One region of the Streptomyces sp. NPDC048612 genome, then DNA from elsewhere that is predicted to be linked to it. Evidence: riboswitches for the same ligand, from Rfam matches in the RefSeq annotation. Region 1 holds a riboswitch; each other region holds the start of a gene.
The links. Region 1 has a riboswitch for thiamine pyrophosphate ahead of thiC (phosphomethylpyrimidine synthase ThiC). Riboswitches for the same ligand answer to the same signal wherever they lie in the genome.
Positions count from the first base shown of each region.

Region 2: linked by a shared signal. The riboswitch ahead of ACGFN2_RS27785 (thiamine ABC transporter substrate binding subunit) and the one ahead of thiC (phosphomethylpyrimidine synthase ThiC) in region 1 are both predicted to bind thiamine pyrophosphate.
Region 3: linked by a shared signal. The riboswitch ahead of thiO (glycine oxidase ThiO) and the one ahead of thiC (phosphomethylpyrimidine synthase ThiC) in region 1 are both predicted to bind thiamine pyrophosphate.

Region 1 covers NZ_JBICVV010000002.1:560,354-568,146, reverse strand. The annotation lists gene ACGFN2_RS05820 (DUF5326 family protein) at 205-429, shown strand; gene ACGFN2_RS05815 (IclR family transcriptional regulator) at 844-1,614, shown strand; gene ACGFN2_RS05810 (SsgA family sporulation/cell division regulator) at 1,718-2,140, shown strand; gene ACGFN2_RS05805 (YibE/F family protein) at 2,180-3,601, opposite strand; TPP riboswitch at 3,673-3,829, shown strand; gene thiC (phosphomethylpyrimidine synthase ThiC) at 3,824-5,599, shown strand; gene ACGFN2_RS05795 (hypothetical protein) at 5,749-6,630, opposite strand; gene ACGFN2_RS05790 (metallophosphoesterase) at 6,855-7,793, opposite strand, start outside.
Region 2 covers NZ_JBICVV010000022.1:52,881-60,673, forward strand. The annotation lists gene ACGFN2_RS27765 (LOG family protein) at 1-733, shown strand, start outside; gene ACGFN2_RS27770 (hypothetical protein) at 895-1,827, shown strand; gene ACGFN2_RS27775 (ABC transporter ATP-binding protein) at 1,835-2,911, opposite strand; gene ACGFN2_RS27780 (ABC transporter permease) at 2,912-4,657, opposite strand; gene ACGFN2_RS27785 (thiamine ABC transporter substrate binding subunit) at 4,633-5,709, opposite strand; TPP riboswitch at 5,817-5,937, opposite strand; gene rlmN (23S rRNA (adenine(2503)-C(2))-methyltransferase RlmN) at 5,971-7,077, opposite strand; gene ACGFN2_RS27795 (hypothetical protein) at 7,202-7,450, opposite strand; gene ACGFN2_RS27800 (hypothetical protein) at 7,762-7,793, opposite strand, start outside.
Region 3 covers NZ_JBICVV010000020.1:150,089-157,881, forward strand. The annotation lists gene ACGFN2_RS26740 (phytoene desaturase family protein) at 1-275, shown strand, start outside; gene ACGFN2_RS26745 (hypothetical protein) at 474-1,670, opposite strand; gene metF (methylenetetrahydrofolate reductase [NAD(P)H]) at 1,708-2,625, opposite strand; gene thiE (thiamine phosphate synthase) at 2,818-3,468, opposite strand; gene ACGFN2_RS26760 (Rv2175c family DNA-binding protein) at 3,583-3,948, opposite strand; gene ACGFN2_RS26765 (NAD(P)/FAD-dependent oxidoreductase) at 4,062-5,303, opposite strand; TPP riboswitch at 5,459-5,571, shown strand; gene thiO (glycine oxidase ThiO) at 5,569-6,822, shown strand; gene thiS (sulfur carrier protein ThiS) at 6,890-7,105, shown strand; gene ACGFN2_RS26780 (thiazole synthase) at 7,115-7,793, shown strand, end outside.

The sequences.
Region 1 (7,793 bases):
TAGGGGACGGGTCAGGGGAGGACCGGGGATACGAAGCCACCGCGACCGCGGTCCGCGTCCTAGCATCGTGGGTGAAGGGAAACCTGAGGCGTGCGGCAGCAGACGCGCAGCACGCGGACGGTGCCATCGGCGCGAGCACAGCGCAGCGGACGACAGCGCGGTACGGACAACGACAGCGCGACAGACAGAAAGCAGGGGAGAGCAGTGGCCGGTAAGGGGATACTCGCAGGGCTTCCGTGGTGGGTCACCTGGGTCGTGGCGCCCGTCATCGTGATCGTCGTCTTCGGCGGACTGATCGCCAGCGCGCTCGGTTTTCTGATCGGCGTGCTGTTCAAGGTCCTCATCGCGGCGGCCCTGATCGCCGGGGTCATCTACCTCGTCCGCCGGGTCGGCGGCTCGTCATCGTCTTCCTCGAAGGGCGACTGGTAAGCCACCGTCGACGCGACCGACCGCCGGTGCGCGCGACCTCCAGCGCCCGACCATGGATGGTCAGCGGGCAAGGGTCCTGCCCGGCGGTGGTCACCGGGCCCATCACCTATCAAATCACCTCAAACGCCCCTCATTGCGACGCAGTTGAGTCCGCTGTCGAACCCCGCCCGCACAGTCCCGCTCAGGGGCGCGCGGGCGGGGTAACTCCCCCGGCTTTCGCCCTGCCGCCCGGCCCGGCCGAGCTAGGGTGCCGGTCGCAGGCGCCTTCCGGATGGCGGCGTTCCGGAAAATCCCGAGGAGCCCGGTCGGGCCGCCCCTCGCGGGTGCCGGGAGACGCGCGCGGTCACGGGAGTTGGTCCCGCGACCGGGGCCCTGCGCCCCTCTGCGAGCGGACCTGGGGGTTTGGCCTTGGCGATGGTGAACGGCGAATCCGACTCCCACCCCACCCTGATCGGTTCGGTGCAGCGGGCGCTCCGGCTGTTGGAGGCGGCCGGTGCGCATATCGACGGCGCACCCGCCAAGCAGCTGGCCCGAGAGGCCGGGCTGCCGCTGCCGACGGCGTACCACCTGCTGCGGACCCTGACGCACGAGGGCTATCTCCAGCGGGAGAACGGGGTCTTCGTCCTCGGTGCGGCGGCCGAGGAGATCGGCCGGGCCGGGGCCGGGCGCCGGCAACGGGCTCATCTCTCCGAAGCGCTGGCCGTGGTGGGCCAGGAACTGGGCGCCGCCGTCTACTTCGCTGTCTACCGTGAGGGTGAAGTCGAGGTGCTGGCGGTGACGGGTGATCCGGCGCGGCCGCCGGTGGTGGAGTGGGCCGACTTCCGCGCCACCGCGCACGCCCACGCGATCGGGCAGTGTCTTCTGGCGCAGCTCGACGAGCCGACGCGGAAGGATCATCTCGCGCGCCATCCCGTCCAGTCGATAACGCCCTTTTCCGTGTCATCTGAGGGCGAATTGCTGCGGCGTTTGGATACGGTGCGTCGCGGTCACGCCGCTTACGAGCGTCAGGAATATGCCCTGGGCACGGTGTGTGCCGCCATTCCCGTCCAGGTGGGGGCGGCCGCCGCGACGTTGGCGGTTTCGTTGCCCGTGGACGAACTGCGTCGATTGCGGTCCGTCACAGACCGACTACGGAAAATGGCGGAGACGACACTAACGACACTCGCCTTCTCTATCAGTATCTGAAAACTCACTCCTTGTGATCTGCTGGCGCGTGGCAGACGATGGCGCCAATAGGGCTACCGGGGGTTTTCCCGGCCATCTCCGATCAAGTGCGGGGCAGTGGTTGATGACCGACACAGTTCAGGCAGAAGTGATCATGAGCTTCGTCGTCTCGGAGGAGCTTGCGTTCCGGATTCCGGTGGAGCTGGACTTCGCCAGCGCCGATCCGTACGCCGTCCGCCTCACCTTCGACCTGCCCGGGGATGCGCCGGTGACCTGGGCGTTCGGCCGGGAACTGCTGTTGGACGGGCTGAGTCGGCCGTCCGGTGAGGGGGATGTGCGGATCGAGCCGGCCTCCCCCGAGAACCTCAGCGATGTCCTCATCAGCCTCCAGGTCGGCGCCGAGTCTGCGCTGTTCCGGGTGAGCGCGGCGCCGCTGGTGGCCTTCCTGGACCGCACGGACCGGCTGGTGCCGCTGGGCAAGGAAGAGGTCTGCGACACCCTCGAGGCCGTGCTGGACCGGATTCTCACGGAGGCCCCGGCCGGCTGACCGGCACATCTCCGCCCTCCCCCGCTCCCGTCCCCGTCCTCACTGCTTACGCCGCTTGCCGCGTCCCCCACGTCGTCCCGGCCGGCCGCCCGTGGGGTTCGTCGGCACGCCGCCGGTGGCCTCGGTCCCGGAGGCCGCCCCGGCCGGGGCTCCGGCCCCCAGGTCGTCACTCGCCGGTGCGGCCCGCCCCTTCCGGGCCGCCGGGGCCTGCCGGTCCGCCGAGACGACCAGCGCGGCCAGCAGCGTGGTCAGCGGCACCGCGGCGACCAGTCCGATGCTGCCCACGAGCGTGCGGACGATCTCCTCCGCGACCACCTCGCTCGAAGCGACCGTACCGACGCTGCTCTGTGCGATCGAGAACAGCAACAGCAGGGGCAGTGCGGCACCCGCGTAGGCCAGCACCAGGGTGTTGACGACGGACGCGATGTGATCCCGGCCGATGCGCATCGCGGCGCTGTACAGCTTGCGCCAGCCGGCCGACGGGTCCGCCTCCTTGAGTTCCCAGACCGCGGCGGTCTGGGTCACCGTCACATCGTCGAGCACACCCAGCGAACCGATGATGATCCCCGCCAGCAGCAGACCGCGGATCTCGATGTCCGGGTACAGACCGTGCACCAGCCCGGTCGTGTCATCCGTGTTGCCGGTCAGCAGCGCCCAGCCGATGAAGACCGATCCGAGCAGCCCGATCAGCAGCAAGGACGCGAGTGTGCCGAGCACGGCCACGGAGGTACGGGCGGTCAGCCCGTGGCACAGGTACAGCGCGATCAGCATGATCGCGCTGCCCCCGATCACCGCCACCACCAGCGGATTGGAGCCCTGGAGGATCGCCGGAAGGATGAACAGCGTCAGGACCACGAAGCTGGCCGCCAGCGCCACCAGCGCGAGGACGCCACGCAGCCGGCCGACGATCACGACCGCGAAGGCAAAGATCGCGGCCAGCAGCCACATCGGCAGCGACCGGTCCACATCGCTGACCGAGTACTGGAGATCCTTCGGCGCCTTGGGGGAGTACGCCACCACCACCTCCTGGCCGGTGGTGTAGTGGCGCAGCGCGTCCGGTGTCACCACGGTCCGGAAGGTGTGCCCCTTGTTCTGGCCGGTGGTGACTTCGATCGTCGCCTGCTGGCAGGGCTTTCCCTTGTCCGCTCCCGCGGCCGGTGGCTGCCCCGTCGGCGACGGGGGTTGGGGCTGCTGCTCGGCATGGACATCCGCGCAGTTCACCTCCACCACTTTGATCACTCGGGCCGTCTCGGTGGGCTGGTCGAAGCCGACCCCCGACGGTTTGTGCGGCGGTGCTCCGCCGGGCCAGAGCACGACCAGGCCGACCGCCACAGCGGCCGCGAACGGGATCAGCACCGCCGCGATGACCTTGCGCAGATGCCGGGAGACGGGTGCGGCAGGGCCATGGCCGTGCCCGTGGGAGTGCGGGGCGGAGGGGCTGTGGGACTCATGAGGCGACACCGCCCGATCATCGCAAGAACTCAAGGGGCCCACTGTTCACCGCGCCACATCGGCCGCTACCGTGGTGGCACCTTTGCAATCGCGGGAGCTCGGAGCACCGGGCTGAGAGGGCGCTGACCTTCGTCCCAGCGGCGTTTCACGTGAAACGCCGGCGGACGGAAGCCGCTGCGTCGACCGCCGAACCTGTTACCGGGTAATGCCGGCGTAGGGAGTTGGGTCTCCATGACTCTGCAGGATGCACGCACGCCCGAAAACGGTGCCAACGACGGCGAAAAGCCGCAGATCGGCTGGCACAAGGGCTATGTCTCCGGATCGCGTCCCGACCTTCGGGTACCGGTCCGGCGGGTGCACCTCACCAACGGCAAGGACGTGACGCTCTACGACACGTCAGGGCCGTACACCGATCCCAATATCGAAACCGACGTCCGCCGTGGTCTGGCACCGCTGCGGGAGAACTGGATCATCGGCCGCGGTGACACCGAGGAGTACGCGGGCCGCCCCATGCGGCCGGAGGACGACGGCCTCAAGCACACCTCGCCGCGCGGCGGACTCAAGAACCTCGACGCGGTCTTCCCCGGGCGCCCCCGTCAGCCGCGCCGCGGCCGTGAGGGCGCGGTCACCCAGCTCGCGTACGCCCAGCGCGGCGAGATCACCACGGAGATGGAGTACGTCGCCCTCCGTGAGAAGGTCACGCCCGAGTTCGTCCGCGACGAGATCGCGGCCGGCCGCGCGGTGCTGCCCGCCAACGTCAACCACCCGGAGATCGAGCCGATGATCATCGGCAAGAACTTCCTGGTGAAGGTGAACGCCAACATCGGCAATTCCGCCGTCACTTCCTCCATCGAGGAGGAGGTGGAGAAGATGACCTGGGCGACCCGTTGGGGCGCCGACACGGTCATGGACCTCTCCACCGGCCGCAACATCCACACCACCCGCGAGTGGGTGCTGCGCAACTCCCCCGTCCCCATCGGCACCGTTCCCCTCTACCAGGCGCTGGAGAAGGTCGACGGCAAGGCCGAGGAACTGACCTGGGAGATCTACAAGGACACCGTCATCGAGCAGGCCGAACAGGGCGTCGACTACATGACGGTGCACGCCGGTGTGCTGCTCCGCTATGTGCCGCTCACGGCCCGCCGCAAGACCGGCATCGTCTCCCGCGGCGGTTCGATCATGGCCGCCTGGTGCCTGGCGCACCATCAGGAGTCGTTCCTCTACACGCACTTCGAGGAGCTCTGCGAGATCCTCGCCTCCTACGACGTCACCTTCTCGCTCGGTGACGGTCTGCGCCCCGGCTCCATCGCGGACGCCAACGACGAGGCGCAGTTCGCGGAGCTGCGGACGCTCGGCGAGCTGAACACCATCGCCAAGCGGCACGGCGTACAGACCATGATCGAGGGCCCGGGGCATGTCCCGATGCACAAGATCAAGGAGAACATCGACCTCCAGCAGGAGATCTGCGAGGAGGCGCCGTTCTACACGCTCGGCCCGCTGACCACCGACATCGCCCCGGCCTACGACCACATCACCTCCGGTATCGGCGCGGCGATGATCGCCTGGTGGGGCACCGCGATGCTCTGCTACGTCACGCCCAAGGAGCACCTGGGCCTGCCGGACCGCGACGACGTCAAGACCGGTGTCATCACCTACAAGATCGCGGCCCATGCGGCGGACCTGGCCAAGGGCCACGCGGGCGCCCAGGAGTGGGACGACGCGCTCTCGGACGCCCGCTTCGAGTTCCGCTGGGAGGACCAGTTCAACCTGGCCCTCGACCCGGACACGGCCCGCGCCTTCCATGACGCGACGCTGCCCGCCGAACCGGCGAAGACGGCTCACTTCTGCTCGATGTGCGGCCCGAAGTTCTGCTCGATGAAGATCAGTCAGGACATCCGCCGCGAGCACGGCGGCGATCTGGCCGTCGACCCCGAGGCCGGCATGGCCGAGAAGTCGAAGGAGTTCGCGGCGGCGGGCAACCGCGTCTATCTGCCGATCGCGGACTAGCCGTCCCGTCTGGCCGTTCCGCCCGGACGCACTCGGGGAAAGGCCCCTGCCCGACGACGGGCGGGGGCCTTCCCGGTGCCGGCGCCACGGCGCGCGCCCACCGAGGCCGCAGGACCGTACCCGCGCGGGCTCGGCCCGAAAGCGCCGCCCTACTCCTGCTGGTGATCCGGCCCGCCGTAGTCCGGGCTGGTGAAGTCCGGGCTGGAGTAGCGCGGGCGGGAGCCCAAGGAGCCGCTGTCGGGGCTGGTGAACTCGGGGCGGGTGTAGCCGAGGGTGGGGATACGGCTCTCGGAGGACGTGGTCCGGCGTGGGACATGGCGTTCGGGGCCGTCGTCCGGGCCGGCGGTGGGGTCGGTGAGGGCCGTGCGGAGGAAGGGCAGCAGACCGCGTTCCAGGAGGGCGCGGTGCCAGTCCTCGCGGGCCCGGTCCAGTGCCTCGGCCGGTTCGGCTCCGGCGACCTGGGCGGACGCGCCGTTGCGCAGCGCCGTGAGGAGCAGTCCGGCCATGGCGACGAGACCGCCCGCCGCGGTCAGCGCCGCGAAGATCCAGCCGACGCTGATCAGCGGCTGGGCCAGGGATTTGTCGGGGCTGATGGCGCGCAGCACGTACCCGATGAGGAGGAAGAGGACCGCGGCGATACCGGCGAGCAGGGGCGCGAGCACGGCGATCATGGCGGTCAGCCCCGCGCCGGTGCTTTCGGCCGCTTCCAGGATCGTGGCGCTGTCCGGGTCCGGACTCCCGCCGGCGGCCACGCTCTGCTCCTCGCCGCCCGTATCGGCGGCGGACGCGAGGGGCGCCGGTGCGCGCAGTGCGGCGCGGAGCTGCACATAGCGTTGGTATTCGGCCGCGGCGCAGGCGGCGATGGCGGTGGTCGCGCCGAGCGCCATCGTGCGCAACTGCTCGGTGTTGAGCGGGTGTCCCGTGGCGTCGGTCAGGTCGTCCGGGCGGTATGGGGCGGTACGCAGCGCCTCATCGAGGATGCGCGCGAAGTCCGCGCGGTCCTCGTTCAGCAGGTGCGGAGCGCTGTTCATATGGGTCCCCCGATGCTCCGTAGGGCCGTACGGCCGGCGTTGGCCGGGCAGTGGGCGGAAACGGAGGAGAGCCTGCTACGGATAGACCGATGGTAGAGCGACTCCGGCACGCCGTGACAGAGAGTTTGCGGAAATTGAGTAATGCCACGACCGGTTTTTGCCGGTGCCGCCCCCGGCTTTCGTCCTGCCGCCGGCCGACCGGCGGCAGACTCCTCCGGCAATTCTCAGCCGGCCAGCGGAAGTTGAACGACCAACAGTTTTCCGGCCATCGTGACACCGCCGTCCATGGCGATCGCCAGACCGTCGGCGTAGACATGCGGACCGTCGACGGCGATGGCCTCGCTCTCGCCTTCCTCCGCGCCGACCTCGCCCAGCAGATACGGGATCGGGCTGTGGCCGTGGACCACGCGGTCACCGCCGTAGGCGTCGAGGAGTTCCCGGACGGCGTCCGAGCCGGACTCGTCGCGGAAGGCGAAGCGCTTGGTGAACTTCCGGAACAGATCCCAGACTTCATCCGCTTCACTGCGGGTGAGTACGTCGTGGACGGTGTCGTTGACGGCCTCGATGGAGTCGCCGTATTCGAGGTAGGCGGTGGTGTCGGAGTGCACGAGCAGATGCCCGTCCTCCTCCATCACGGCGTCGAGCCGGGCCATCCACTGGAGGTGGTGGTCCTCCAGGCGGTCCATGTCGGACTTCTGGCCGCCGTTGAGGAGCCAGGCGGCCTGGAAGGACGCGGTGCCGGCGCCGGACTGTACGGGCGTGTCGCCGAACCGCTTGGCGCCCAGCAGCAGCAGTTCGTGATTGCCCATCAGGGCCTTGCAGTAGCCGCCGGCCGCAGCGGCCTCGGCGGAGAGCTGCATGACGAGGTCGATGACGCCGATCCCGTCCGGGCCGCGGTCGGTGAAATCGCCGAGGAACCAGAGCCGGGCGTTGCCCGCCGCCCAGTTGCCGTCGGCGTCGATCAGGCCCTCGGCGGCCAGCGCCTCACGCAGCTCGTCGTAGTAGCCGTGCACATCGCCGACGACGTACAACGGGCCCATGCCCTCGGGCGCGTCGGGGTCCCCGGCCGGCTCGGGCACCGGGACGACCGCCGGGCGGTCGATGAGGGTGTCCGTACGGCCGGGGGTGATGACCGGGAGGTCCCGCGCGGTCGGGGTGTACTC
Region 2 (7,793 bases), on a different contig from region 1:
GCTGCGCAGCATCCATGACGACGCCGTCTCCGACTCCCTGGACGAACACCTCACCGGCGCCCGGGTGGTGGGCGTCATGGGCGGCCACGCCCTGGAGCGCGGCACCGATGCCTACGCGGGCGCCGCCCGCCTCGGCCGCCGGCTCACCCGCGACGGGCTGACCGTCGCGACCGGCGGCGGCCCCGGCGCGATGGAGGCGGCGAACCTCGGGGCGTACGCCGCGCCCTTCGAGGACGAGATGCTCGACGCGGCGCTGGAACTCCTCGCCAAGACACCCCACTTCACCCCATCCGTCACCGACTGGGCACACGCCGCCTTCGAGATACGCCGCAGTTGGCCCGGCGGCGGCACCTCGGCCGGCATCCCCACCTGGTTCTACGGCCACGAGCCGCCGAACGCCTTCGCGTCCCACATAGCCAAGTACTTCGTCAACGCGGTACGCGAGGACGGCCTGCTGGCACGCTCCAACGCCGGTGTCGTGTTCCTGCCGGGCGCGGCCGGGACCGTACAGGAGATCTTCGACAACGCGACCCCGAACTACTACGGGTCGCGGGGCGAGCCGACCCCGATGGTGCTCGTGGACCGCGCGCACTGGACGGAGAAGCTGCCCGCCTGGCCGCTGCTCCAGGCGCTCGCCGCGAAGCGTCCCATGGCGGCCCGGATCGCCCTGGTCGACTCGGTGGACGAGGCCCCGGAGGCACTGGCCCGTCTCCGCGCCCAGGCGCCTTCCTGACAGGCCGGCCGTACACCGCCGCCCCGTACGAAGAGCCGGGCCGGCCTCTCGGACGGCGGCGCACGAGAGGTGCGCCGCCGGAAGCAACTTCCGTCCCGGAATGCACGTCTGCCAGAAGGTAATGAACGCGTCATGCGCACAGCGGGCGAACGGAGCTCTTGGTGATCATCGGCCTTCTGACGGCGGTGGCGGCGTCGGCCTGCTACGGCACGGGATCGGTCCTGCAGGCGGTGGGCTCCCGTAAATCCGCCCGCCGGGAGGCGGCCGAGTCCGCCGGCAGCGGCGTCACCCAGCATGGCGGCCCCAGCCTGTCGTCGACCGCGAAGGCGGCCGTGACCTGGGAGTTCATGGTGGGCACGGTGCTGGACTTCGTCGGCTTCGGCCTGGGCGCGCTGGCGGCCCGGCTGCTGCCGCTGTTCCTCTCCCAGACCGTGATCAGCGCCAACCTCGTGATCACGGCCGTTCTGGGCATCAAACTGCTCGGCATCCGGCTCAGCCGGGCCGAGTGGTCCTCCATCGCGGTGGTCTGCGGAGCGCTGGTCCTGCTGGCCACGGCCGCGGGGCCGGAGGGCAGCGGCCACACCCCGATCGCCGGCCACTGGTGGCTGCTCGTGGCCTCGGTCGTGCTCATCGGCGGCGGCACCCTGATCGTGCGGCTGCTCGGCGGGCGGGCCGCGATCCTGGCGGGCCTGCTCTCCGGACTGGGCTTCGGCGCGCTCGGCGTCGGCGTACGGATACTGAACGGCGTGGACCCCTTCCACCTGCCGACGCTGCTCGCCGACCCGGCCCTGTACGCGATCCTCATCGCCGGTATCGGGGGCATGTATCTGCACACCGTCGCCCTGCAGATCGGCTCGGTGAACGGCGCCACGGCGGCGCTGGTGGTGGGTGAGACGGTGGTCCCCGGCATTCTCGGAGTGCTGTGGCTGGGCGACGCGTCCCGGCCCGGCTTCGCCTGGGTCGCCGTCCTCGGCTTCGTGGTGGCGGTGGCCGGTGCCGTCGCGGTCGCCTGGTTCGGCGCGCCGGAGCCTGACCCCGGCGCCCCGCAGGCCGGGACACGGGAGGGCGACGCGCTGGAGGCCGCGGCCCGCTGAGGCGCGGTCAGCCCGCCGGAGCGGAGCCGTCCAGCACCACCACGTCCCGCGCCTGGAAGGCGATGCCCACCCGCTCGCCCACTTCGGGCGCGTCCCGCAGGGCGCAGGCCGCCTCCACCTGCGGCCCGGTGGCGGGCCGGAGCAGCAGCGCGACATGGGTGCCGCGGAAGGTACGGGCCGCGACCGTGCACGGCAGACCGTCCGGGGCGGCCGTCAGCCGGACACCGGCCGGGCGGACGAGCAGCCGGCACGGCCCGTCCGTGGTGGCCGCCGGGACGGGCACCTTCCCCCAGGGGGTGGCGGCGGCCTCGCCCTGCACCGTCGCCTCGACCACGTTGTCGAAGCCGAGGAAGCGGGCCACGAACTCGCTGGCGGGCCGCTGCCAGACCTCCAGCGGGGTGCCGGTCTGCGCGATCCGGCCGTCCTGCATCACCACCACCCGGTCGGCGAGCGCGAAGGCCTCGCCCTGGTCGTGGGTGACGGCCAGCACGGTCGTGCCCAGTTCGCGGAAGAGCCGCCGGAGTTCGACGACGAGCCGTTCGCGCAGCCCGCGGTCGAGCTGGCCGAGGGGCTCGTCCAGCATCAGCAGCCGGGGGTGCGGGGCCAGCGCGCGGGCCAGGGCGACCCGCTGCTGTTCGCCGCCGGACAGCGACGCCACGGCGCGGCGCTGGGCGCCCGGCAGCCCGACGAGATCCAGCATTCCGGCGACCGTACGCTCCCGTTCGGCGCGCGAGGAACGCCGCATCCGCAGCCCGAAGGCGACATTGCCCGCGACATCACGCTGCGGGAACAGCTGGTGGTCCTGGAACATCAGGCCCACCCCGCGCCGGTGCGTGGGCACGCCCGACTGGTCCCGGCCCTCCAGCAACACCCGGCCCGCGTCGGCCTGTTGGAGCCCGGCGACGACCCTCAGCAGCGTGGACTTGCCGCTGCCGCTGGGCCCCAGCACGCAGACGATCTCCCGGTCGGCGACGTCCAGATCGACCGCGTCCAGCGCGGGGCGCCCGCTCGTGCCGAAGCGGACGGTCACCCCGCCCAGCCGCAGCAGTTCCCGCGCCGTGGTGGTGCCGGTCCGTGCCGTCATCTAGAACTCCCCGGATCGGTCGAGGGGGCGGAGGCGCTCCAGTACCAGCAGCGCGGCGGCGCACACCACCATCAGAAGGGTCGACAGGGCCATCGCCTGCCCGTAGTTGAGCTCGCCCGCACGTCCCAGCAGCCTGGCCACGGCGACCGGCAGCGTCGGCTGGTCCGGGCGCGCGATGAAGACCGTCGCGCCGAACTCACCGAGCGACACGGCGAAGGCGAAGCCCGCGGCGATCAGCAGCGCCCGCCGCACCAGCGGCAGGTCGACCTCGCGCCACACCTGCCAGGGTGAGGCACCGAGCACGGCGGCCGCCTCCCGCAGCCGGCCGTCGACCGCCCGGAGCACCGGCAGCATCGTGCGGACCACGAACGGCACCCCGACCAGCGCCTGGGCGAGCGGCACCAGCCACCACGAGGCACGCAGATCGAGCGGGGGCGCGTCGAGGCTGATCAGAAAGCCGAAGCCCACGGTCACCGCGGAGACCCCCAGGGGCAGCATCAGCAGGGCGTCGAAACCGCGGACGAACCGGCTGATCGCGGGGGTCCGCCCGGACGGGCCGCGGCGCAGCCGGGGCAGGGTCAGCGCGGCGGCCGCCAGTCCGCCCACCACCAGCGCGATCGCGGTGGCCGCCGCCCCGTAGGCCAGGGAGTTCCCCAGGGCGTCCAGGGGGGCGACGGCGAAGGTGCTGTCGGCGTTCGCGGCGGACCCCAGCGAGGTGTAGAAGACCGTTCCGTAGCCGTCCGGCCCGGCGAACGACCGCTCCACGAGCACCAGCAGCGGCGCCAGGAGCAGGACGGCGATGACGGCGAGCGTGCCCCACAGCAGCGCCCACTGGCCGGGGCCGCGCGGCCGGTGGGCGGTGCGCGCCGCGTCCACGAGCCGGAGCGCGGACTCCCGGCGGCGCACGGTCCAGGCGTGCAGCGCCAGTACGCCCAGCACCGCGGCGAACTGGACCAGGGTGAGGACGGCGGCGGTCGGCAGGTCCAGGAAGTCCGCGGTCTGCCGGTAGATCTCCACCTCCAGCGTGGAGAAGGCGGGGCCGCCCAGGATCTGCACCACCCCGAAGGAGGTGAAGGTGAACAGAAAGACCATCAGGGCGGCGGCCGCGACGGCCGGCCCCAGCGCGGGCAGCGTCACCCGCCGCCAGGCCTCGAACCGCCCGGCTCCCAGCACCCGCGCCGCCTCTTCCTGCCGCGGGTCGAGCTGCCCCCAGAGCCCGCCGACGGTCCGGACGACCACGGCGTAGTTGAAGAAGACATGCGCCAGCAGGATCGCCCACACCGAGGTGTCCAGGCGCACGCCCCACAGGTCGTCCAGCAGCCCGCCCCGCCCCAGCAGCGCGAGGAAGGCGGAGCCGACGACGACGGTCGGCAGCACGAACGGCACCGCCACGACCGCCCGCAGCGGCTGCTTTCCGGGGAAGTCGAAGCGCGCGAAGACGTAGGCGCCGGGCAGCGCGATCAGCAGGGTCAGCCCGGTCGAGGCGGCCGCCTGCCAGACGGTGAACCACAGCACATGGACGATGTCCGGGTCGCTCAGCACGGCACCGAACCGGCCGAGCTGCCACTGCCCGCCGTCTTTGAGCCCCCGCCCGACGATGGCCACCACGGGGTAGGCGAAGAACAGCGCGAAGAAGGCGAGCGGCACCGCCATCAGGCCGAGCCGCACCGCCGTTCCCCGCGCGGGCCTGCCGCGCCGGGCACCCGTGGTGTCCGGGGGCGTTACTTCAGTACGAGCGAGGACCATTGCTTGATCCACTGTTCGCGGTTCTTCGTGACCGCCGCGGGGGCCAGCGTCGTCGGCTTGTCGATCGCCGTGCCGTAGCGGGTGAACACCTCCGGCACCGCGGCGTCCGCACGGGCCGGGTTGACGAACATCTTCAGCGGTACGTCCTCCTGGAACTTCTTGCTCAGCAGGAAGTCCAGCAGCGCCTTGCCGCCCTTCTCGTTCCGCGCGCCCTTGAGCAGACAGCCGAACTCGATCTGCCGGAAGCAGGTGCCGGCCGCGACACCGGTCGGCGCCTCCTTGGGCGCGGGCTTCTTGGCGAGCACCTCGGCGGGCGGGCTGGAGGCGTACGAGACCACCAGCGGCTTGTCGCCCTTGCCCTTGCCGGCCGCGGAGCCGGAGAACCGGTCGTTGTAGGCCTGGTCCCAGCCGTCCACGACCTCGACACCGTTGGCCTTGAGCTTCTTCCAGTAGCTCTGCCAGCCCTTCTCGCCGTACTTGGCGATGGTGCCGAGCTGGAAGGCGAGCCCCGGCGAGGACGTGGCGGGGTTCTCCGTGAGGAGCATGCCCTTGTACTGGGGCTTGAGCAGGTCGTCGAAGGTCTTCGGCGGGGCGATCTTGTGCCGGTCGAAGTAGCCGCGGTCGTAGTTGACGCAGGTGTCGCCGTAGTCGAGCGGCGTGACCCGGTGCGCGCCCTTGTCGAGCTGGAGTTCCGCGGGCACCTTGTCCAGTCCCTTGGCCTCGTACGGGCTGAAGAGCCCCTCGTCCAGGCCGCGCGAGAGCAGGGTGTTGTCGATCCCGAAGAACACATCGCCCTGGGGGTTGCCCTTGGACAGGATCGCCTGGTTCACGGCCTTGCCGGCGTCCCCGCCCCGCAGGACCGTCACCTTGTAGCCGCTCTCCTTCTCGAAGGCGGCGAGGACGGACTTGGACGCGTGGAACGAGTCATGGCTGACGAGGGTGACGGTCTTGGCGTCGGCGCTCCCGCCGCCCTGGCCCCCGCAGGCGGCGAGGGCGGCCGTGCCGACCGCGGCGGCCACCACCGCCGCGGTGATCCTGCTGGTGGTGTTCACTGACTTCCTCCTGGCTGGCCAGGAAGAGACGCGGCCCTGCCCCGGTTCCACTGCTCCGTCGTACGCGGACGTACCGGACGGAGGGGACCCGGGGCAGGGCGCAACAGCATGAGTGACGACCGAACTTCCTACCCGGAATGACCCGGGCGAGGTTCAAGGGTCTGCGGGCACCGTAGGACTACGGCGCTTCCGCACTCTCAGCGCTGTGGCGCTCCCCTGTCGGAATGTGTGCTTGTTCGACCACACCGTACCAGCGGGCGGTCAGCGCTCCGAGGCCGCGAGCTGACCGCAGGCGCCGTCGATCTCCTGGCCGCGAGTGTCCCGAACGGTCACCGGCACCCCGTGCGCCTCGATGGCCTGGACGAACGCCCGCTCGTCCTCGGGACGCGAGGCGGTCCACTTCGAGCCGGGCGTCGGGTTCAGCGGAATGAGGTTCACATGGACCCGCTTGCCCTTCAGCAGCCGCCCGAGCAGATCACCGCGCCACGCCTGGTCGTTGATGTCCCGGATCAGCGCGTACTCGATCGAGATCCGCCGCCCGGACTTCTCGGCGTACTCCCACGCCGCGTCCAGCACCTCCCGCACCTTCCAGCGCGTGTTGACCGGCACCAGGGTGTCCCGCAGCTCGTCATCGGGGGCGTGCAGCGACACGGCCAGCCGGCACTTGAAGCCCTCGTCGGCGAACCGCAGCATCGCCGGCACCAGGCCGACGGTGGAGACGGTGATCCCCCGCTGCGACAGCCCCAGCCCGTCCGGCTCGGGGTCCGTCAGCCGCCGGATCGCCCCGACCACCCGCTTGTAGTTGGCGAGCGGCTCCCCCATCCCCATGAAGACGATGTTGGACAACCGCGCCGGCCCGCCCGGCACCTCCCCGTCACGCAGCGCACGCATCCCGTCGACGATCTGGTGCACGATCTCGGCGGTCGAGAGGTTACGGTCCAGCCCCGCCTGGCCGGTGGCGCAGAACGGGCAGTTCATCCCGCAGCCGGCCTGCGAGGAGATACACATGGTGACCCGGTCCGGGTACCGCATCAGCACCGACTCGACGAGCGTCCCGTCGTGCAGCTTCCACAGCGTCTTGCGCGTGGTGTCGTCATCGCACGAGATGTGCCGCATGACCGACATCAGATCCGGCAGCAGCTCACTCGCCAGCTTCTCGCGCGCCGCCGCCGGAATGTCGGTCCACTGCGCCGGGTCATGCGCATAACGGGCGAAGTAGTGCTGCGACAGCTGCTTCGCACGAAACGGCTTCTCCCCGATCGCAGCCACCGCTTCGCGACGCTCGACAGGACTGAGATCGGCAAGGTGCCGCGGCGGCTTCTTGGCCCCGCGCGGCGCGACAAAAGTGAGTTCTCCGGGTGCAGGCATGGTGGGTCCAGTGTGGCAGATCATTTACGGGGGCCCAGGTCGGAGCTGCGAGGGGATAGTCACGCGGTGTGGCCTCCTGCCGTAGGCAGTCCGCCTCGCACGGCCCAGGACTCTGGTCAGGGTGCTACTCGTAAACGGTGGCTGCGCTCAGGGCTCTGGCGAAGAAGACCCAGTCACCGTTGTCAGGTAGGTCGTGACCGGCACTCCGATACCAGCCGGCCGCGTCATCGACCCAAGCGGCGAGAGCCTCCAGGAAGTCACCAAGGTCGGCGTTGTCCCACGAGGCGGCGCTGTCGGCATAGTCACGGTGCAGGGAGCGGACAAACGACGCCAGCGCTTCCCTGCTATCCACGCGGTCAGGAGACGAAGTCATGGGCCTGGACGCTACCGCCCTTGGGACTACTGCTTTGCAGGTCTGGCAGTGATCGCCGCGACGGGCCTGCTGGTCGGTAGTCGTTGATGTCAGCGATGCATGTCAGGCGATGCGTTCCGCAAGGCTGTCGAACCCCGCTCCGCCATGATCCGATGGCAACCAAGGGTTGGCAGTGGCTCTGGGCTCGGGCCCAGGCAAGCTCGTGGGGGGGGCACATGCAGTGGTCAGCGGTTGTTGCCACGGCTCTGGGCACGGTTCTTGGTGTGGTCAGCACGCTCGTTGCTGACCACGTCCGATGGCGCCGTGACACATCAGAGCGGGAGCGTGATGCACTGCGCACCGC
Region 3 (7,793 bases), on a different contig from region 1:
TGACCGAGGCCGCCGAGGCCGCGGTTCCCGGGCTGCGGGAGCGGGTGCTGTGGCGGGAGGTGCTGCCGCCGTCGGATGAGGCGCTGGTGCCGGGTCCGGCACTGGCGGGCCGGGAGGGCCGGTTCCTGCGGCCCGGCAACCGCACCCGGATACCGGGGCTCTACGCGGTCGGCGGCTGGTCGCACCCGGGCGGCGGCCCGGCCCATGCCGGGATGTCCGGTGCGATCGTCGCGGGCCTGATCGTGAACGGCGACGACTGGCACGGCTCCACGTGACGCACCACGGGAGTTGAGGGCCCACGGCAGGCCGGGCGCGCACCACCACAGGTGAGCAACGGCCTTGCGAGCGGCGCCACTTGCCGCGGAGGCCCGTCGCCCCGTCGTCTGTGACGGGATCGCAGCGGCCGCGGCCCCGGCTCCGGCGCCCGTCACGGTCACCCGCCCGGCCGTCGCGTCACCGGCCCGGCCGGCGGCTCAGTAGCGGTACTGCTGCCCGTCGTAGCCCGGCTGCTGGTAGGGCGGGTAGGGCTGCTCGGGCGGGAGGTCGCCGTCGCGCTGCTGGGGGACCCAGACGCCGCCGGGCGGGGTCTCCCCGTAGCCCTGGCCCGGGTACTGGCCCAGCGGCTGCCCCTGAGCGTCGTACTGCTGCGCCGCGTAAGGCGGTTGGGCGTAGGGGTCGGACTGCTGGTACGGGTCGTAGGCGTACGGCTGGGTGCCGAGGTAGGGGTCGGCGTAGGGCGCCTGTCCGCCCTGGCCCGCGGCGTCGCCGTATCCCGCGTAGGGGTCGGCGTAGGGGTCCTGCGCGGCCGGGCCGCCCTGGCCGTAACTCCCGTCGTACGCATAGCCGTTGCCGTTGGCGGCGGCGCCGTTGTAGGCGTCGTAGCCGTAACCGTCCTGCTGACCGCGGGCATCGGGGCTGTAGACGCCGTACTGGCCGGTCTCCTCGGGCATCGGCTGCGGAGCGTAGACCGCGGCGGCTTCGGCCCGTGTGTAGTCGTCCTGGACGGCGAACGCCTGCGTCGCGTACGGGTCCTGGTCCTGCTGCGGCTGGTAGGGGTCCTGGCCGCGGTAGCCGTCGTCGGGGGTGTACGGGTAGCCGCCCGGCCCGCCGTAGGAGCCCTGCCCGACGAAGGTCTCCTGGGCGGCGAAGGCCTCCTGCCCCGCGGTGGTCTGCTGCTGTGCGGCGAAGGTGTCCTGGGGCGCGAACACGTCCTGCCCGGCGGCGGTTTCCTGCGCGGCGAAGACGTCGCGGCTCTGGAAGCCGCCGGTGCTCTCGAAGGTGTCCGGGCCGCCGTCGGGGACCGGGCCGCTGCCGCCGGTGGGCGGTACCGCCTCCAGGCCGGAGACCTGGAGGGTGGGTTCCGCTGCCGCCGGGCCGGACGGGCGGGCCCGCCGGCGCCGGCTGTCGCCGGACTTGCCGACGCCCAGCGCCCAGCCGGTGGTGAAGCCGCGGCGGAAGGAGAGCGTGACCTGCGTCTGCCCGAGGGCGAAGGCGATCAGGCCCAGCCCGATCACGATCACCGAGGGGATGACCACGCCGATGACCACACCGAGGAAGCCGGAGAAGGCGAGCAGCCGCCAGCGCAGCCGTGCCTTGTTCTGGAGCAGCACCTCACCGAGCAGCCACAGGGCGACCAGACCGAACGCGATGTAGAGGATCGTCCAGCCCATATACGCCCCTCTTCCGCCGCCTCGCCGGCCACCGTGATCAGGACTGCTGGTGCAGCCCCAGATTCTCGTAGATTTCCAGGGTCGCCGTGGAGTGGTTCAGGGTAATGAAGTGCAACCCGGGAACATCCTCGGCCATCAAGCGTGCGCACAGTTCCGTTGCGTACTCGATCCCAATGGAGCGTACCGCCGCGGGGTCGTCCTTGACGGCCAGGATGCGCTCGGCCAGCTCCGGCGGGAACGCCGCATTGCTGAGCTGAGCGAACCGTTCGATCTGGCGCACGTTCGTCACCGGCATGATCTCCGGAATGATCGGCGTGGAGCAACCCGCAGCCGTGACCCGGTCCCGGAGCCGGAAGTAGTCCTCCGGGTAGAAGAACATCTGCGTGATGGCGAAGTCCGCACCGGCCCGGCACTTGGCGACGAAGTGTGCCACATCGGCGTCCCAGTCGGTCGAGCGCGGATGCATCTCGGGGAAGGCCGCGACGCCGACGCAGAAGTCGCCGGACTCCTTGATCAGCCGGACCAGGTCGGCCGCGTAGTCGACGCCGTCGGGGTGCCGGACCCACTCGCCCATCGGGTCGCCGGGCGGGTCCCCGCGCAGCGCGAGCATGTTGCGGATTCCGGCGTCGGCGTACTGGCCGATGATGTTGCGCAGGTCCGCGGTGGAGTGGTTGACGGCGGTGAGGTGGGCGACCGGGGTGAGGGTGGTGTCGGTGGCGATGCGCTCGGTGGCGCGCACCGTGCCGTCACGGGAGGTGCCACCGGCGCCGTACGTCACGGAGACAAACGTCGGGGAGACGGCCTCGATCCGACGAATGGCGTTCCACAGGGTCCGCTCACCCTTCTCGGTCTTCGGGGCGGCGAACTCGAACGAATAGGACTGCTTGCCGGAAGCGAGCAGTTCGCGCACCGTGTGCGCACGATCAGTCCTGGTGGAAGCTGTACCTAGGGCCATACCGGCAGGTTAACCAGCGGCGGGGCGCGTACCAACCGTCTTCGGCGTAATGCCTGGTTGGTCGGGTTCGTGTCCACTGGCTGGACATTTCCCGGTGGCCCGGACGACGGAGAACCGCCACTCGCGCGCCGGCCGCACGCCGGGACGTGATTCCGGTCACCCCGGGTGCCGCGGCCCGCGGGACGCGTGTGCCTAGGCGTCCCAGGACCGGATGCGCTTGGCCAGGGACGCGGCCGCCGCTCCCGGGTCGTCCGCCTCGGTGATCGCGCGGACCACGACGACCCGCCGGGCACCGGCCCGCAGCACCTCGTCCAGATTCCCGGCGTCGATCCCGCCGATCGCGAACCAGGGGCGCTCGGGGGCGCGGGCCGCGGTGTAGCGGACCAGGTCGAGGCCGGGGGCGTGACGGCCCGGCTTGGTGGGCGTGGGCCAGCAGGGGCCCGTGCAGAAGTAGTCCACCCCGTCCTCGGTGAGCGCGGCGTCCACCTCCGGCTCGGCGTGGGTGGAGCGGCCTATCAGGACGTCCTGGCCGAGCAGGGCGCGGGCGGCCGGGACCGGCAGATCACCCTGGCCGAGGTGCAGCACCGCGCTGCCGGCCGCGTGCGCGACATCCGCCCGGTCGTTGACCGCGAGCAGTGTGCCGTGCCGCCGGCAGGCGTCCGCGAAGACCTCCAGGTGCCGGAGTTCCTCGCCGGCCTCCATGCCCTTGTCGCGCAGCTGGACGATGTCCACGCCCGAGGAGAGCACCGCGTCCAGGAACTGCGGGAGGTCGCCCTGCCGCTTCCGGGCGTCCGTGCAGAGGTAGAGCCGGGCGTCGGACAGGGCCTGTCGTGCGGTGGTCATCGGGCGGCTTCCCCCCAGGTCGGGGGCGTACGGGCCGGGCCTTCCGGCACGTACGCCCCTCGGGTGCGGTTACGGATGCGGGTACGGCGGCCTCAGGGGGGCGCGCCGGGCGGGTCAGACGGCGAGCGCCTGGGCCCGGCGCTTCACCTCCGTGCCGCGATTCTCGCGCAGCGCCTGTGCGGGCGTGCCGGGCAGGCTCTCATCCGGGGTGAACAGCCACTCCAGCATCTCCGCGTCGGTGAAGCCGTCGTCCTTGAGGAGGGTGAGGGTACCGACGAGGCCCTTGACCACCTTGTCGTCCTGGATGAAATCGGCGGGCACGTGCAGCGCCCTGTTCTCGCCGCGGCGCACCGCGATCAGCTGGCCCTCCTTGACCAGCTGCCGGACGCGCGTCACCTCGACGCCGAGCTGTTCGGCGATATCGGGGAGGGTGAGCCAGGCGGGGACGAGTCCATCGATGTTTGCGTCAATCTCGGTCACAGGACAAGCCTGCCACCTCGCACTGACAGCCGGTAGCCGGGCATCGCCATCAGGGGCTTCCTGCACACCGGAGGGTGACGGCGGCCGCCCGGCAACCGGCGGCCCGGAGTCCGCTACACGGCCGCGGCCTTCAGCGGTACGGACGCGTTCGCCGCCCGCTCCCGGTCCAGTGCGACGCCCCGCTCGATCAGCTTGCGCCCCTGGGCGAGGTCCCGCGGCCGCCCCACGGCCAGCAGCGCGACGAGCCGTCCCTGACGCAGCCAGATCACCGACCAGGCGGCGCCGGCCGGGTCGCCGCGCCAGACCAGTTCGTCGGCGTTCCCGTGGTGGCCCGCGTACTGCACGAAGCGGCCGAACTGCTCCGACCAGAAGTACGGGACGGGGTCGTAGACCATCCCTTCGGCGTCGCCGCGGGCGATGTTCTCGGCGACCGTACGGGGGCCCTGGAGGGCGTTGTCCCAGTGGTGGATCAGCAGGCGGGTGGCGTAGCGGGCGGACGGGAAGGAGGCGCAGTCGCCGACCGCGTAGACGTCGGGGACGGAGGTGCGCAGCCGGTCGTCGGTGAGGACGGAGCCGTCCTGCGGGGAGACCTCGACGCCGGAGCCGGCCAGCCAGGCGGTCGCGGGGCGGGCGCCGATGCCGATGACCACCGCGTCGGCGGGCAGCGTCGCGCCGTCCGCGAGGGTGACCGCGCCCGCGGTGACGGACGCGACCCGGGCGCCGGTGCGCAGCTCGGCCCCGGCGTCCGCGTACCAGCCGGTCATGTGGGCGGCCACCTCGGCGGGCAGCGCACCGGCCAGCGGGCGGTCGGCGGCCTCGACGACGGTGACCGCGCAGCCCGCCTCACGGGCCGCGGTCGCGAACTCGGCGCCGATCCAGCCGGCCCCGACGACCACGATCTCGTGCTGCGCGGCGAGCACCGGGCGCAGCCGTTCGGCGTCGTCGAGGGTACGCAGCAGGTGGACGCCGGGCATGCCCTCACTGCCGGGCAGCACGACCGGGTCGGCGCCGGTGGCGATGACCGCGTAGTCGTAGGGGACGGGCCCCTCGGCCGTCTCGACGAGGTGGGCGTCCGGCACCAGGCGGGTGACCGGGCGGCCCAGGTGGAGGTCGATGTCGAGCCCGGCGAAGTCGATGTCGAAGGCGGCGCCCTCGGTCTTGCCCAGCAGGAGGGCCTTGGACAGCGGCGGGCGGTCGTAGGGCTGGTGCGGCTCGTCACCGAGGAGCGTGATCTCGCCGCGCCAGCCCTGTTCGCGCAGGGCGACCGCGGTCTGCACACCCGCGATTCCGGCGCCGACGATCACGACGCGCGGCGTGTGGTCAGGGGCCTGGGAGGACTTGCTCTGCTCGCTCACCCGATCACTCTAGGACGGCCCGTGACGCCGCCCGCAGCAGCACGCAAGGAGATCTCTGACACACCGTCACCGCCGCGGGACCCGGAGTACCGGCCCCCGGGGGCCGGAGGACGGTCCCTTACGGCCCGTCGCGGCACCGTACTAGGGTGACGGTTACACGCACTCGCGGGAGCCCGGACGTACCGGGCTGAGAGGGAGGCTGGCCGGCCTCCGACCGTACGAACCTGATCCGGGTCATGCCGGCGAAGGGAGGGGCTGAACTCTCATGCACGCATCTGCCACACCGGCGGGACCGGCCGCGCCGCGTCCTGATGTGCTCGTCCTCGGCGGCGGTGTCATCGGCCTGGTCACCGCCTGGCGGGCGGCCGGCCGCGGGATGACCGTCGCGCTGGCCGACCCCGCGCCCGGCGGCGGCGCGGCCCGGGTCGCGGCCGGGATGCTGGCCGCGGTCACCGAGCTCCACTACGGCGAGCAGACCCTGCTGGGCCTCAATCTCGCCTCGGCGCAGCGCTACCCCCGCTTCACCCAGGAGCTGGAGGAGGCCACCGGGCAGCGGATCGGCTACCGGCGCTGCGGCACCCTGGCCGTCGCGCTGGACGCCGACGACCGTGCCCACCTGCGCGAGCTGCACGCCCTGCAGACCCGCTCCGGGCTGGACTCCCAGTGGCTCACCGGCCGCGAGTGCCGCCGCCTGGAGCCGATGCTGGCCCCCGGGGTGCGCGGCGGGCTGCGAGTGGACGGCGACCACCAGGTCGATCCGCGGCGGCTGGTGAGCGCCCTGCTGGCCGCCTGTGAGCGCGCCGGAGTGGCGTTCCACCGGAGCGCGGCGGCGCGGCTGACGGTCGGCGGCGGGCGCGCCACGGGCGCCGAACTCGCCGACGGCACACGGCTGTCGGCCGGCCAGATCGTCCTGGCCACGGGCAGCCACAGCGGCCGGCTCGCCGGGGTCCCCGACGAGGTGCTGCCGCCGGTGCGGCCGGTCAAGGGCCAGGTGCTGCGGCTGCGGCTGCCACGGGTGCCCGCGGGCAGTCCCGCCTTCCTGTCGCGCACCGTACGGGCCGTGGTGCGCGGCGGGCCCCTCTACCTGGTGCCGCGGGAGAACGGCGAGCTGGTCGTCGGCGCCACCAGCGAGGAGCTGGGCTGGGACACCACGGTGACCGCGGGCGGGGTCTACGAGCTGCTGCGGGACGCTCATGAGCTGGTCCCGGGCATCACCGAGCTGGCGCTGACCGAGACCTGCGCCGGGCTGCGCCCCACCTCCCCCGACAACGCGCCGCTCCTGGGGCCGACCGCCCTGCCCGGCCTCCACCTGGCCACCGGCCACCACCGCAACGGTGTGCTGCTGACACCGGTCACCGGTGACGCGATGGCCGAGGCGCTGGCCACCGGGAGCCTCCCCGAAGAGGCCCGCCCCTTCTCCCCCGCGCGTTTCTCCCCCACGCCTGAACGGCGCGGGGGGACCCCCATCGCCACGACGGGGCCGGAGCGCACCCGCGCCCCCGAGGAGCAGCCCGTATGAGCAAGCGAACCGTGACCAGGTGCCCGGGTGGCGACGGCGCACCCGCCGAACGAAGCGAGGCCGGCGCATGAGCGCGTCCACCGTGTCCGTGTCCGTCAACGGCGAGACCCGGGAGATCCCCGGCGGGCTCACCCTCGACCGGCTCGTCGCGACCCTGTCCCAGGCACCCGCCGGGGTGGCCGCGGCGGTCAACGAAACCGTGGTGCCGCGCACCCAGTGGCCCGCCACCCCGCTCGGCGACGGCGACCGCGTCGAGGTGCTCACCGCGGTCCAGGGAGGCTGATCCGCAGACATGACCGACGATCCGTTCACCCTCGCCGGCACCACCTTCGCGTCCCGGCTGATCATGGGGACCGGCGGCGCGCCCAGCCTCGACGTGATGGAACGGGCGCTGCTCGCCTCCGGTACGGAGCTGACCACGGTCGCCATGCGGCGGCTGGACCCGACCGTGCAGGGCTCGGTGCTGTCCGTACTGGAACGCCACAAGATCCAGGTGCTGCCGAACACCGCGGGCTGCTTCACCGCCGGTGAGGCGGTGCTCACCGCCCGGCTCGCCCGCGAGGCGCTCGGCACGGACTGGATCAAGCTGGAGGTCGTCGCCGACGAGCGGACCCTGCTGCCCGACCCCATCGAGCTCCTCGACGCCGCCGAGACCCTGGTGGACGACGGCTTCACCGTGCTGCCCTATACGAACGACGACCCGGTGCTGGCCCGCAAGCTGGAGGACGTGGGCTGCGCCGCGATCATGCCCCTGGGCTCGCCGATCGGCTCCGGCCTGGGCATCCGCAACCCGCACAACTTCCAGCTGATCACCGAACGGGCCACCGTCCCCGTCATCCTCGACGCGGGCGCCGGCACGGCCTCGGACGCCGCCCTGGCCATGGAACTGGGCTGCGCCGCGGTGATGCTGGCCTCCGCGGTGACCCGGGCCCAGGAGCCGGAGCTGATGGCGACGGCCATGCGGCACGCGG